Regions from separate parts of the Streptomyces sp. NPDC048415 genome, predicted to be linked through region 2. Evidence: predicted binding sites of a transcription regulator. Region 2 holds the regulator's gene; each other region holds the start of a gene.
The links. Region 2 encodes HrcA, which represses chaperone genes, less so after heat shock. Its sites were predicted from a motif close to TTNGCACTCNGNNNNNCNGAGTGCNAA; they were not measured.
Positions count from the first base shown of each region.

Region 1: a site for HrcA is predicted at 2,998-3,024, ahead of groL (chaperonin GroEL). Genes of this name have one in related genera too.
Region 3: a site for HrcA is predicted at 1,889-1,915, ahead of groES (co-chaperone GroES). Genes of this name have one in related genera too.

Region 1 is NZ_JBEZKJ010000129.1:10,378-14,644, forward strand. Features, by position in the region: gene AB0D27_RS41300 (NADH:flavin oxidoreductase) at 1-1,005, opposite strand, end outside; gene groL (chaperonin GroEL) at 1,247-2,872, opposite strand; gene AB0D27_RS41310 (cold-shock protein) at 3,156-3,359, opposite strand; gene AB0D27_RS41315 (MoaD/ThiS family protein) at 3,818-4,093, opposite strand; gene thrC (threonine synthase) at 4,090-4,267, opposite strand, start outside.
Region 2 is NZ_JBEZKJ010000021.1:69,806-74,072, reverse strand. Features, by position in the region: gene AB0D27_RS16680 (nitronate monooxygenase) at 1-399, opposite strand, end outside; gene dnaJ (molecular chaperone DnaJ) at 500-1,636, opposite strand; gene hrcA (heat-inducible transcriptional repressor HrcA) at 1,637-2,653, opposite strand; gene AB0D27_RS16665 (MBL fold metallo-hydrolase) at 2,834-3,571, shown strand; gene AB0D27_RS16660 (DUF3097 domain-containing protein) at 3,672-4,267, shown strand, end outside.
Region 3 is NZ_JBEZKJ010000005.1:25,614-29,880, reverse strand. Features, by position in the region: gene groL (chaperonin GroEL) at 1-1,323, opposite strand, end outside; gene groES (co-chaperone GroES) at 1,436-1,744, opposite strand; gene AB0D27_RS05695 (polysaccharide deacetylase family protein) at 1,966-2,718, opposite strand; gene AB0D27_RS05690 (polysaccharide deacetylase family protein) at 2,715-3,671, opposite strand; gene AB0D27_RS05685 (methyltransferase domain-containing protein) at 3,762-4,267, shown strand, end outside.

The DNA of each region.
Region 1 (4,267 bases), on a different contig from region 2:
GAACTCGTCGCGCTCCAGGCGGTCCAGGAGGTTGTCGAGGGCGGCCACCGAGGCGCCCTCGCCCTGGAAGGCCTTGAGGAAGTCGCCGTCGAGGCCGACCGAGCCGACGGTGATGGTGGGCTTGCCGGTGAGCTTCTTGGTCCAGCCCGCCAGGTTCAGGTCCGAGCCGTCGAACTCCGGGTGCCAGTAACGTCGCGTGGAGGCGTGGAACGCGTCCACGCCGGCCGCGGCGAGCGGCGCGAGGATCGCCTCCAGCTCCTCCGGGGTCTCGGCGAGCCGGGCGTGGTACGCCTCCTGCTTCCACTGCGAGTAGCGGAAGATGATCGGGAAGGACGGGGACACCGCGGCACGGACCGCGGCGGCGATCTCCGCCGCGAACTTCGTACGGGCCACCGGGTCACCGCCGTACGCGTCCGTACGGCGGTTGGTGCCGGACCACAGGAACTGGTCGAGCAGGTAGCCGTGCGCGCCGTGCAGTTCGACACCGTCGAAGCCGACGCGCTCGGCGGCGACCGCGGCCTCGACGAACGCCGCGATGACGTCGTCCAGGTCCGCCTGGGTCATCGCCTTGCCCGCGTCGGCCGTTCCGTCCAGGCCGATCCCCGACGGGCCCACCACCGGCGCGTCCGCGAACGGCGGTTCCCCCGCCTTGCGCACCATGCCGATGTGCCACAGCTGCGGCACGATCTTCCCGCCCGCCGCGTGCACGGCGTCGGCGACCTTCGCCCAGCCCGCGAGCTGCTCCTCGCCGTGGAAGCGCGGGACACGGTCGCTCTGCCCGGCCGACTCGTGGCCGACGTACGTGCCCTCGGTGACGATCAGACCGACGCCCGCGGCGGCACGGCGGGAGTAGTAGCCGACCACGTCCTCGCCGGGGACGCCGCCCGGGGAGAACTGCCTCGTCATCGGCGCCATCACGATCCGGTTCGGGACGGTGAGGCCGTTGAGGGAGACGGGGCGGGAGAGGATCTCGGCCGCGCGGGAGGCGGAGGCGGTGGCAGTCACGTAGGGGGCTCCTCGGGGAGGTCGACCAGGCGTCGAGCAGAGAGGGTCAGGACATTCCGGGCGGTATGTGCACATGCATCAACCGTCCGTCAACGTCAACTGCCTCGCCCGCCAGGGCATTCCGCGGCCCTGAGGCCTGCTCCTGTGATCCCGGCCACGCCCCGAACGCCCGAGGGCGGCACCCCTTGAGAGAAGGGGGGCCGCCCTCGAAACGTAAGGACAGTGATCAACCAGAGGTCGATCAGAAGTCCATGTCACCGCCCGGCATGCCGCCCGGAGCGCCGCCCGCGGCGGCCTTCTCCGGCTTGTCGGCGATGACGGCCTCGGTGGTGAGGAACAGCGCGGCGATGGAGGCGGCGTTCTGCAGGGCAGAGCGGGTCACCTTCGCCGGGTCGATGATGCCTTCGGCGATCATGTCGACGTACTCACCGGTCGCGGCGTTCAGGCCGTGGCCGACGGGCAGGTTGCGCACCTTCTCGACGATGACGCCACCCTCGAGACCACCGTTGACGGCGATCTGCTTGAGCGGGGCCTCCAGGGCGAGCCGCACGGCGTTGGCGCCGGTCGCCTCGTCACCCTCGAGGTCCAGCTTCTCGAAGACGGAAGACGCCTGGATGAGCGCGACGCCACCACCGGCGACGATGCCCTCCTCGACGGCCGCCTTCGCGTTGCGAACGGCGTCCTCGATGCGGTGCTTGCGCTCCTTGAGCTCGACCTCGGTGGCGGCACCGGCCTTGATGACGGCCACGCCGCCGGCCAGCTTCGCCAGACGCTCCTGGAGCTTCTCGCGGTCGTAGTCCGAGTCCGAGTTCTCGATCTCGGCGCGGATCTGGTTGACGCGACCGGCAACCTGGTCCGCCGAGCCCGCGCCGTCGACGATCGTCGTCTCGTCCTTGGTGATGACGACCTTGCGGGCGCGGCCCAGCAGGTCCAGACCCGCGTTCTCCAGCTTGAGGCCGACCTCCTCGGAGATGACCTCGCCGCCCGTGAGGATGGCGATGTCGCCGAGCATGGCCTTGCGGCGGTCACCGAAGCCCGGGGCCTTGACGGCGACGGACCTGAAGGTGCCACGGATCTTGTTGACGACCAGGGTCGACAGGGCCTCGCCCTCGACGTCCTCGGCGATGATCAGCAGCGGCTTGCCGGACTGCATGACCTTCTCGAGGAGCGGCAGCAGGTCCTTGACGTTGCTGATCTTCGAGTTGGCGATCAGGATGTACGGGTCGTCGAGGACGGCCTCCATACGCTCCATGTCGGTGGCGAAGTACGCCGAGATGTAGCCCTTGTCGAAGCGCATACCCTCGGTGAGCTCCAGCTCCAGACCGAAGGTCTGGGACTCCTCGACGGTGATGACGCCTTCCTTGCCGACCTTGTCCATCGCCTCGGCGATGAGCTCGCCGATCTGGGTGTCGGCGGCGGAGATGGAGGCCGTCGAAGCGATCTGCTCCTTGGTCTCGACATCCTTCGCCTGCTCGAGCAGGGCACCGGAGACGGCCTCGACGGCCTTCTCGATACCGCGCTTGAGAGCCATCGGGTTGGCGCCGGCGGCTACGTTGCGAAGGCCTTCGCGGACCAGCGCCTGGGCCAGGACGGTCGCGGTCGTCGTGCCGTCACCGGCGACGTCGTCCGTCTTCTTCGCGACCTCCTTGACCAGCTCGGCGCCGATCTTCTCGTACGGGTCCTCGAGCTCGATCTCCTTGGCGATGGAAACACCATCGTTGGTGATCGTGGGGGCGCCCCACTTCTTCTCGAGGACGACGTTGCGGCCCTTGGGGCCAAGGGTGACCTTGACGGCGTCGGCGAGCTGGTTCATCCCGCGCTCGAGACCGCGCCGTGCCTCCTCGTCGAACGCGATGATCTTGGCCATGTGAAGTGGTCCTCCCGGACGGGGTGGATTGCTCCGGATCGCGCCCGCGCCCGCGACGGACGGCCTGCAAGCCCTGCGGTTCCTTGCCCCACAGGTCTGCGGACCTCACTGGCACGATCCAAGTTCTGTCACTCTCACTAGGAGAGTGCTAACGCCAATGATTAGCACTCGACACCTGCGAGTGCAAGCGCCTCTCGCCAAGTGGAGACGCACGAGGGGCCCGCGTCCCTGGTGGGATGCGGGCCCCTCGGCGTGAGTGCGTCGGTGGTCGTTCGCGCCGGGATCAGACGGCGAGCTTGACCATGTCCGCCTGTGGACCCTTCTGGCCCTGCGAGATCTCGAACTCCACTCGCTGACCCTCTTCAAGGGTGCGGTAGCCGTCCATCTGAATCGCGCTGTAGTGCACGAAGACGTCCGCACCACCGTCGACCGCGATGAAGCCGTACCCCTTCTCCGCGTTGAACCACTTGACGGTGCCCTGAGCCATGCCTAACTCCCCTATTACTGGCCCTTGCACAGATCCGCACTTCGCGGATCCGGGTCAGACCTCACCCCCCAACGATTGGGGGTGTGCGCCGGAACGCGTCGACCGCGGCTGAATGTATCTGTCCAACTGCCGTCTGCAACAGGTCAATCGGACGAGAATTCTGGGCACGGCCGATCGGGAATATACGGAGAATTCGCGAAGATTCAGGGCAAGTCGGGCCCCATAAATGCCATGAAAGGCTTAAAAAGATGGGGACTTTGGCTACTTCTTGTCTGCTGCCGGGCAAGGACTCATATGCGTCCGGCATAAAACTGGCATAGAAAGCGAAGCAGGTTCCCCAACTGTACCGTGCTCAACCAAGCAGAATTGCCCCCTCCGCTTCTCTCACGGAGGGGGCAATTCGATGAACTCTGGGTGACGAGCATTACCTTCGGTAACGGACTCACCGTGTGTGACGGTCAGCCTCCGGCGACGGCCGGGATGATCGAGACGCCCGCGCCGTTCGGCGTCGCCGTCTCCAGCCCCTGCTCGAACCGCACGTCGTCGTCATTGACGTACACATTGACGAAGCGGCGCAGCTTGCCCTGGTCGTCCAGGACGCGGGCGGCGATACCCGTGTGGTTCTTCTCCAGGTCGGAGATGACCTCGGCGAGGGTGGTGCCCTCGGCGCTCACCTCGGCCTTGCCGCCGGTGTAGGTGCGCAGGATGGTGGGGATGCGGACGTTGACGCTCATGATGCGAGGCCAGCCTCTCGGAAGGAGTCGAGGTTCGGGCGGATGGTCGCGGTGAGGCCGGTGTCCGAGGCCACCGCGTCCAGAGTCTTGAGGCCGTCGCCGGTGTTCAGCACGACGGTGGTGAGGGTCGGGTCGAGGACGCCGTTCTCGATGAGCTTCTTCGTCACGCCGACC
Region 2 (4,267 bases):
GGGGCAGCCGAAGTGGAAGGAGACCACCGGTACCGGGTTGTCGAGGAGTACGGCCAGCTTGGCGTCGTAGCCGTCGTCCCGGCCGCTGTCGGGGTCGCCGAGCTCCGTCTCGTGCCAGGCGGCCTCGCCGGCGAGCTGGTTGGCGTACACCTCGACGGCTGCGGGCTCCGCGTACTCGGGCTGCGGCATGAACAGATTGACCCCGAAGGGGCGGCCGGTGAGCCCGCGCAGCTGTTTGATCTCCTGGTACATGCCGTCGGCGGTCTTGTACCCGGCGGCCAGGAACCCGAGCCCGCCGGCCTCGGACACGGCGGCCGCGAGCCGCGGCACGGAGACGCCGCCCGCCATGGGGGCCTGCACGATCGGGTGAGGGAAGAGATCGGTCAGTGCGGAGGACATGACGGCATGTTGTCACGTCCTCCGTACAAGTCCGAATCCGGCCTTCCGCCTGGCATACGCCACCGGGATGGGCGGTGGCGGAGGGGGCGAAAACACCCCGTCAGCGGCCGTTGAACGCGTCCTTCAAGCGGGAGAACAGCCCCTGCTGTCCCGGCTGGAACTGCCCGGTGGGGCGTTCCTCGCCGCGCAGCACGGCCAGCTCGCGCAGCAGCCGCTCCTGCTCGGGGTCGAGCTTGGTCGGGGTCATGACCTCGACGTGCACGATGAGGTCACCCCGGCCACCGCCCCGCAGATGCGTGACGCCACGCCCGTGCAGCGGGATCGACTGCCCGGACTGCGTGCCCGGACGGATGTCGACCTCCTCCAGACCGTCGAGCGTCTCCAGCGGCACCTTGGTGCCGAGGGTCGCCGCGGTCATCGGAATGGTGACCGTGCAGTGCAGGTCGTCGCCACGCCGCTGGAACACGGCGTGCGGCAGCTCGTGGATCTCCACGTACAGGTCACCGGCGGGGCCGCCACCGGGGCCGACCTCACCCTCGCCCGCGAGCTGGATCCGCGTGCCGTTGTCGACACCGGCCGGGATCTTCACCGTCAGGGTGCGACGGGAGCGGACCCGGCCGTCGCCCGCGCACTCCGGGCACGGGGTCGGGACGACGGTGCCGAAGCCCTGGCACTGCGGGCAGGGACGGGAGGTCATGACCTGGCCCAGGAAGGACCGGGTGACCTGCGACACCTCACCGCGACCGCGGCACATGTCACATGTCTGGGCCGACGTGCCCGGCGCCGCGCCCTCACCGTTGCAGGTGGCGCAGACGACGGCCGTGTCGACCTGGATGTCCTTCGTGGTTCCGAAGGCAGCCTCGTCCAGCTCGATCTCCAGCCGGATCATGGCGTCCTGGCCGCGCCGCGTACGCGAGCGGGGCCCGCGCTGCGACGCCGTACCGAAGAAGGCGTCCATGATGTCCGAGAAGTTTCCGAAGCCGCCCGCGCCGAAGCCGCCCGCGCCCGCGCCGCCCGACTGGGACAGCGGGTCGCCGCCGAGGTCGTAGACCTGCTTCTTCTGCGGGTCCGACAACACCTCGTAGGCGGCGTTGATCTCCTTGAAGCGCTCCTGCGTCTTCGGATCGGGATTGACGTCCGGATGCAGCTCGCGCGCGAGCCTCCGGAACGCCTTCTTGATCTCGTCCTGGGACGCGTCGCGGCGCACGCCGAGTACGGCGTAGTAGTCCGTGGCCACTTAGGACTCCGCCAGGATCTGTCCGACGTACCGTGCCACCGCTCGTACCGCTCCCATCGTTCCCGGGTAATCCATGCGCGTGGGTCCGACCACGCCGAGTTTCGCTACTGCTTCGACGCCCGAACCGTAGCCGACCGAGACCACGGACGTGGAGTTGAGTCCCTCATACGCGTTCTCGTGCCCGATTCGCACGGTCATGCTCGAATCTCCGGCCTCCCCCAGCAGCTTGAGGAGCACGACCTGCTCCTCCAGTGCTTCGAGCACCGGCCGGATAGTGAGAGGGAAGTCATGTCCGAAGCGGGTGAGATTGGCGGTGCCGCCGATCATCAGCCGCTCCTCGGTCTCCTCGACGAGCGTCTCCAGCAGGGTGGAGAGCACCGTCGAGACCGTACCCCGGTCCTCCGCCTCGAAGGCGTCGGAGAGGTCCTGCACCAGCTGCGGGACGTCCGCGAAACGGCGGCCCGCGACCCGGCTGTTGAGCCGGGCCCGCAGATCCGCGAGCGACGTCTCGCCGAACGGCGCCGGGCAGTCGATCATGCGCTGCTCGACCCGGCCGGTGTCCGTGATCAGCACGAGCATCACGCGCGCGGGGGCGAGCGACAGCAACTCCACATGCCGCACCGTCGAGCGGGTCAGCGAGGGGTACTGCACGACAGCGACCTGCCGCGTCAGCTGCGCGAGCAGCCGGACCGTCCGCCCCACGACGTCGTCGAGGTCGACGGCGCCGTCGAGGAAGTTCTGGATCGCCCGCCGCTCGGGCGCGGTCATCGGCTTGACGCCCGCGAGCTTGTCGACGAAGAGCCGGTAGCCCTTGTCGGTGGGGATGCGCCCGGCGCTGGTGTGCGGCTGGGCGATGTAGCCCTCGTCCTCCAGCACCGCCATGTCGTTGCGCACGGTCGCCGGTGAGACGCCGAGCCGGTGCCGCTCGGTGAGCGCCTTGGAACCGACCGGCTCCTCGGTGCCCACGTAGTCCTGGACGATGGCACGCAGCACCTCGAGCCTGCGTTCACTGAGCATCGCGCGCACCTCCAGAAGTCAGCGTCGTGGTCTTCATGGCCTTCGGCCTGGCACTCAGCGGGCGCGAGTGCCAGCGTCCCCCGGCCCAGTGTACGGCGGTGAGGTACGGCCCCGGCAAGGGCGGGCAGGCAGCAGCCTGCGAAGTCGTGCCGACGACGCCCTCGCCGCTAGCGTCTCCGTATGAGGGTCACTTGGGAAGAGCTGGGGTGGGAAAGACTGGCGCCCCGGGTCGGACGGCGCCGGCTTCCGGTCTGGGACTGCACGGCCGGGCTCGTGGTCGGGGAGGGCGCGGCGCTGATGATCGACGCGGGCTCGAGCCTCGCGGAGGGCGCGCGGCTGCGCTCCGAGGCGCGGCGGCTGCTCGGCGAGGACCGCAGAGTGACGCACCTCGCACTCACCCACCCCCACTTCGACCATGTCTTCGGCGCGGCGGCGTTCGCGGGCGTGGAGGTGTTCGGGGCGGTCGGCCTGGACGCGGTCCTGGCGCACGAGCGCGAGGAGCTGCGTGCGGACGCCGTACGCAACGGTCTCGACCAGGACGCGGCGGCCGAGGCGGCTGATCTCCTGGTCCTTCCCCGCCACTCCGTGTCCGGCGAGTGGACGCTCGACCTGGGCGGCGGCGTACAGGTCCTGCTGGCGAACGTCGGCCCCGGCCACACGGGCCATGACCTGGTGGTCCTGGTCCCCGGCCCGCCCGGCTCACCGGAGACCGTCTTCTGCGGCGACCTGGTGGAGGAGTCCGGCGAACCTCAGGCGGGCCCCGACGCGATCCCCTCGCACTGGCCGGCTGCCCTGGACCGGCTGCTCGACCTGGGCGGTCAGGACGCGGTGTACGTGCCCGGTCACGGGGCGGCGGTGAACGCGGCGTTCGTCCGCGCCCAGCGGGACGCGCTGGCGGCTCGCTTCGGGGTGGCGTAGAAGGTCGTACGGTCTGGCGACGGCACGGGGCGGAAGATCGTACGGCGTGTCAGAGGAGGTCGCGGGACACGGCGGCCGGACTTCTCCTATCGTCATCCGAATGCGCCAGTACTCGCCGGATCTGACCCCGCCGTGGAAGAAGCCCAAGGCCGTGCCGGAGGTGCCCGCGGACCCCGGTCTGGTGGTCGAGGAGCCCGGCACCGGCTTCTGCGGCGCGGTGATCCGCTGCGAGGCGGGCACGGTGACGCTGGAGGACCGCTTCGGCAAGCACCGGGTGTTCCCGCTGGAGCCACGCGGTTTCCTGCTGGAGGGCAAGGTGGTCACGCTGGTGCGTCCGGCCGCCGGTCCGGTACGTCCCACCCGTACGGCGTCGGGCTCGGTGGCGGTCCCCGGTGCGCGCGCCCGGGTCGCGCGGGCCGGGCGCATCTACGTGGAGGGCCGCCACGACGCCGAACTCGTCGAACGCGTCTGGGGCGACGATCTGCGCGTCGAGGGCGTCGTCGTGGAGTACTTGGAGGGCATCGACGACCTGCCCGCGATCGTCGCGGACTTCGCGCCGGGGCCGGACGCCCGCCTCGGCGTCCTGGTCGACCACCTCGTCCCCGGCACGAAGGAGTCCCGGATCGCCGCCTCGGTCACGAGCGACCACGCCCTGGTCGTCGGCCACCCGTACATCGACGTCTGGGAGGCAGTGAA
Region 3 (4,267 bases), on a different contig from region 2:
CGCGACACCCGTGGCCTCGTCGCCGGTCTTGCCGAGGTTGCCCTCGAGAACCTTGACGGCGTGGACGAGCGCGGAGCCACCACCGGAGACGATGCCCTCCTCGACCGCGGCGCGGGTCGCGGAGATGGCGTCCTCCAGACGGTGCTTCTTCTCCTTGAGCTCGACCTCGGTGGCGGCGCCGACCTTGATCACGCACACGCCGCCGGCCAGCTTCGCGAGGCGCTCCTGGAGCTTCTCGCGGTCCCAGTCGGAGTCGGTGTTCTCGATCTCGGCCTTGATCTGGTTGATCCGGCCGGCGACCTCGTCGGAGCTGCCGCCACCGTCGACGATGGTGGTGTCGTCCTTGGTGACGGTCACGCGGCGGGCGCTGCCCAGCACGTCCAGACCGACCTGGTCGAGCTTGAGGCCGACCTCCTCGGCGATGACCTGACCACCGGTGAGGGTGGCGATGTCGCCGAGCATGGCCTTGCGACGGTCACCGAAGCCGGGGGCCTTCACCGCGACGGCGTTGAAGGTGCCGCGGATCTTGTTCACGACCAGGGTCGACAGGGCCTCGCCCTCGACGTCCTCGGCGATGATCAGCAGCGGCTTCGAGGCGTTGGACTGGATGACCTTCTCAAGGAGGGGCAGCAGGTCCTGGATCGAGGAGATCTTGCCCTGGTGGATGAGGATGTACGGGTCCTCCAGGACGGCCTCCATGCGCTCCTGGTCCGTCACGAAGTACGGCGACAGGTAGCCCTTGTCGAAAGCCATGCCCTCGGTGAAGTCCAGCTCAAGACCGAAGGTGTTGGACTCCTCGACGGTGATGACACCGTCCTTGCCGACCTTGTCCATCGCCTCGGCGATGAGCTCGCCGACCTGCGGGTCCTGGGCGGACAGACCGGCGACGGCGGCGATGTCGGACTTCTCGTCGATCGGGCGCGCGGTGGCGAGGAGCTCGTCCGAGACGGCCTTGACGGCCGCGTCGATGCCCTTCTTCAGCAGCGCCGGGGAGGCACCCGCGGCGACGTTGCGCAGGCCCTCGCGCACGAGCGCCTGGGCGAGCACGGTGGCGGTGGTCGTACCGTCACCCGCGATGTCGTTGGTCTTGGTCGCCACCTCCTTCACCAGCTGGGCGCCGAGGTTCTCGAACGGGTCGTCGACCTCGACCTCGCGGGCGATGGTGACACCGTCGTTGGTGATGGTGGGTGCGCCGAACTTCTTGTCGATGACGACGTTGCGGCCCTTGGGGCCGATCGTCACCTTCACCGTGTCGGCAAGCTTGTTGACGCCGCGCTCAAGGGCGCGACGGGCGTCCTCGTCGAACTTCAGGATCTTCGCCATGGGAGCGATTCAGCCCTCTCGGAAACTTTGGGAGAAACGAACTGCGCCCCCAGCGCCCGGCTTTTGAAGGTCGCGGGGGCCAGGGGCGCAGTTCACTGCAAAACTGGGTGAATTACTTCTCGATGATCGCGAGCACGTCGCGAGCCGAGAGGACGAGGTACTCCTCGCCGTTGTACTTCACCTCGGTGCCGCCGTACTTGCTGTACAGCACGACGTCGCCGACAGTGACGTCGAGCGGAAGACGGTTACCGTCCTCGAAGCGGCCCGGGCCCACGGCAAGGACGACGCCCTCCTGGGGCTTCTCCTTCGCGGTGTCCGGGATGACCAGGCCAGAGGCCGTGGTCTGCTCGGCGTCGAGCGGCTGGACCACAATGCGGTCCTCGAGCGGCTTGATGGCAACCTTGGAGCTGGCGGTCGTCACGATCCGACCTCCCCCTTCGGAGATCTCACGGGGTTAACTGTCTGAGGTGGCGACCAGGTCGATCCGTCGTCGCGGGTGCCGGACCTGCCCGTCGCTATTGGCACTCTCCAGGGGGGAGTGCCAGACCTGAGACTATGACTGCGATTAGCACTCGGTCAAGCGGAGTGCCAAAAGCGCGCGGCGCGCCGCCGGATCTCGAGTACGCCGGACGGGCCGAACAGCTACAGGTAGTCCTCCAAGCGGGCCGGTGCGAGGCCCTGGGTCTGCATGCGCCGGAGCAGGCGTGTCGTCGTCCGCGTGGGGTTCGGGCCGTCGGAGCCGAGCAGGATGTCGCCCGCGTGGAGGCGCCGTGGGCTGACCCGTCGCCCCAGAACGATGGCCGCGACCCCGCAGTCCGCTGCGGCGCGCAACGTGGTGGTGTCGTAGGAGCCGTACGGCGGACGGAGCAGCCGGGGCCGGAGGCCGAAGCGCCGCTTGAGCTTGTCCTGCTGGCCGCAGATCTCGGCGCGCTGGCCCGCGTACGGCAGGCCGCGCAGGGAGGCGTGGTCGAGAGTGTGGTTCTGGACGCTCGCGCCGACCGCGCGCAGTCGGGCGAAGTGTCCGTACCCCGGCCCGACGACACTGTCCGTGAGGAACATGCTGACGGGCAGCCGCAGTTCACGGACCATGTCGACGAACCGGGGATCCCGCTCGGCGCCGTCGTCGTAGGTCAGGAAGACCACCCTGTCGCGGGTGCGGACATGGTCCACGACGGGTGGCAGGCCCGGACCCTCGGTGCGCGCGGTGAACCGGGCGGGCGGTCTCGGCGCGCGGGCGAGCGGGGCGGCCAGCCCCCAGCGGCGGTACGCCGAGTCATGCGGCCGTACCCGCTGCGCCGCCTTCTTGCCCAGCCGCTCGATCGGGTCGACGGACTGGGCGCAGCCGGTCAGCAGCACGACGGCGAGCAGCCCGGCGACCAGCGCGCGCACCCTCACAGGTAGTCCTCCAGGCGCGCCACCGCGTACCCCTCGTCCGTCACCCTCTTCAGAAAGCGGCGGACCATGTCGGGCATGGTGCCCTTCCAGTCGTTGCGGCCCCGGAAGTGGGTGAGGACGATGTCGCCGGGGTGCAGGTCGCGGTCCCACTCGCGGTACTCCCAGTGGTCGACGAAGACTTCCTCGTCCCAGATGGGGGCGTACTTGATGCCGCAGGTCTTGGCGGCGCGCAGGGTGTCCTGGTTGTAGTTGCCGTACGGCGGCCGGAAGACCGTCGGGCGCTTGCCGAACTGCCTCCTCATCACGTTCTGCATGCCGCAGATCTCGTGCTTCTGCTCCTGGTACGACAGTCCGGGCAGGTAGGGGTGGTGCAGCGTGTGGTTGTTGAGGGTGACGCCCCGGTCGCGCATCTTGCGGAAGTACCCGTAGTTGTCGCTGATCAGGTAGTCGCTGAGGAAGGCGCTGTACGGGATCTTCAGGTCGCTCATCATCCGCAGGAACTTCGGGTCCTTCTCCTCACCGTCGTCGATGGTGAGGAAGACGACCTTGTCCTTGGTGGGGATGGTGGTGAAGACGGGCGGCAGCCCCAGCTCTTCCTGATCGTCCACCTCGAAGCCGGCGCGCGCGGTGATCAACGGCTTCTTCGCAGGCGGCGCCGGGGGTGTCAGGGGGGCCTCGGTCAGCCCCCAGCGCTTGGCCGCGGCGACGCGCCGGGCCTGCGCGAGGCCGAGCCGGGTGGCGTACGAGTCCAGGGCGCGGGCGGGGGGCGCGTGCAGCTTCGCCTGCTGACCGTGGGCCGGCGCCACGCCCTGCGAGCCGGCGTCGGCACAGCCGGAGACGAGGGCGGCGAGGGCGAGCGCGGCGACTCCCCCACGGAGGCCGGCGCCGTGCGCTCGTGCGCCGACACCGGCGCCTTTTGAACCATTTTTATACTTTTGTCGTACTGGTCGCATGGCGCCGGATACTCCCAGGTCATGTCCCGCTCGAGGCTCCGACACCGCCGTCGGAAGCGCACCGTCCACCGACTGGCCCACAATGGCCCGGTGAACGACGTCTCCTTCGCCTCCCTCCTCACCCCCGAGGGCCTCGCCCTGCTCGACGAGGTGCGCGGCACCGATCCGGCGCGGGAACTGGCCGTCGCCACCCGGCTGCGCCGCGAACACCCGGCCGAACTGGTCTCGGCGGCCCTCGGGCAGGCGCGGCTGCGGCAGCGGGCGGCGGCGAAGTTCGGCGCCGAGGACGCGGAGCGGATGTTCTTCACCCCGAACGGGGTCGAGCAGTCGACGCGGACGAGCGTGGCGGCGTACCGCGCGGAGCGGCTGCGCGCGCTGGGCGTCCGCTCCGTCGCCGACCTGTGCTGCGGCATCGGCGGCGACGCGATCGCGCTGGCCCGCGCCGGGATCCGCGTCCTCGCCGTCGACCGGGACCCGCTGACGGCGACGCTCGCGCGTGCGAACGCCGACGCGCTGGGCCTCGCGGACCTGATCGAGGTGCGCGAGGCGGATGTCACCGAGGTGGACCCGACGGCGTACGACGCGGTCTTCGTGGA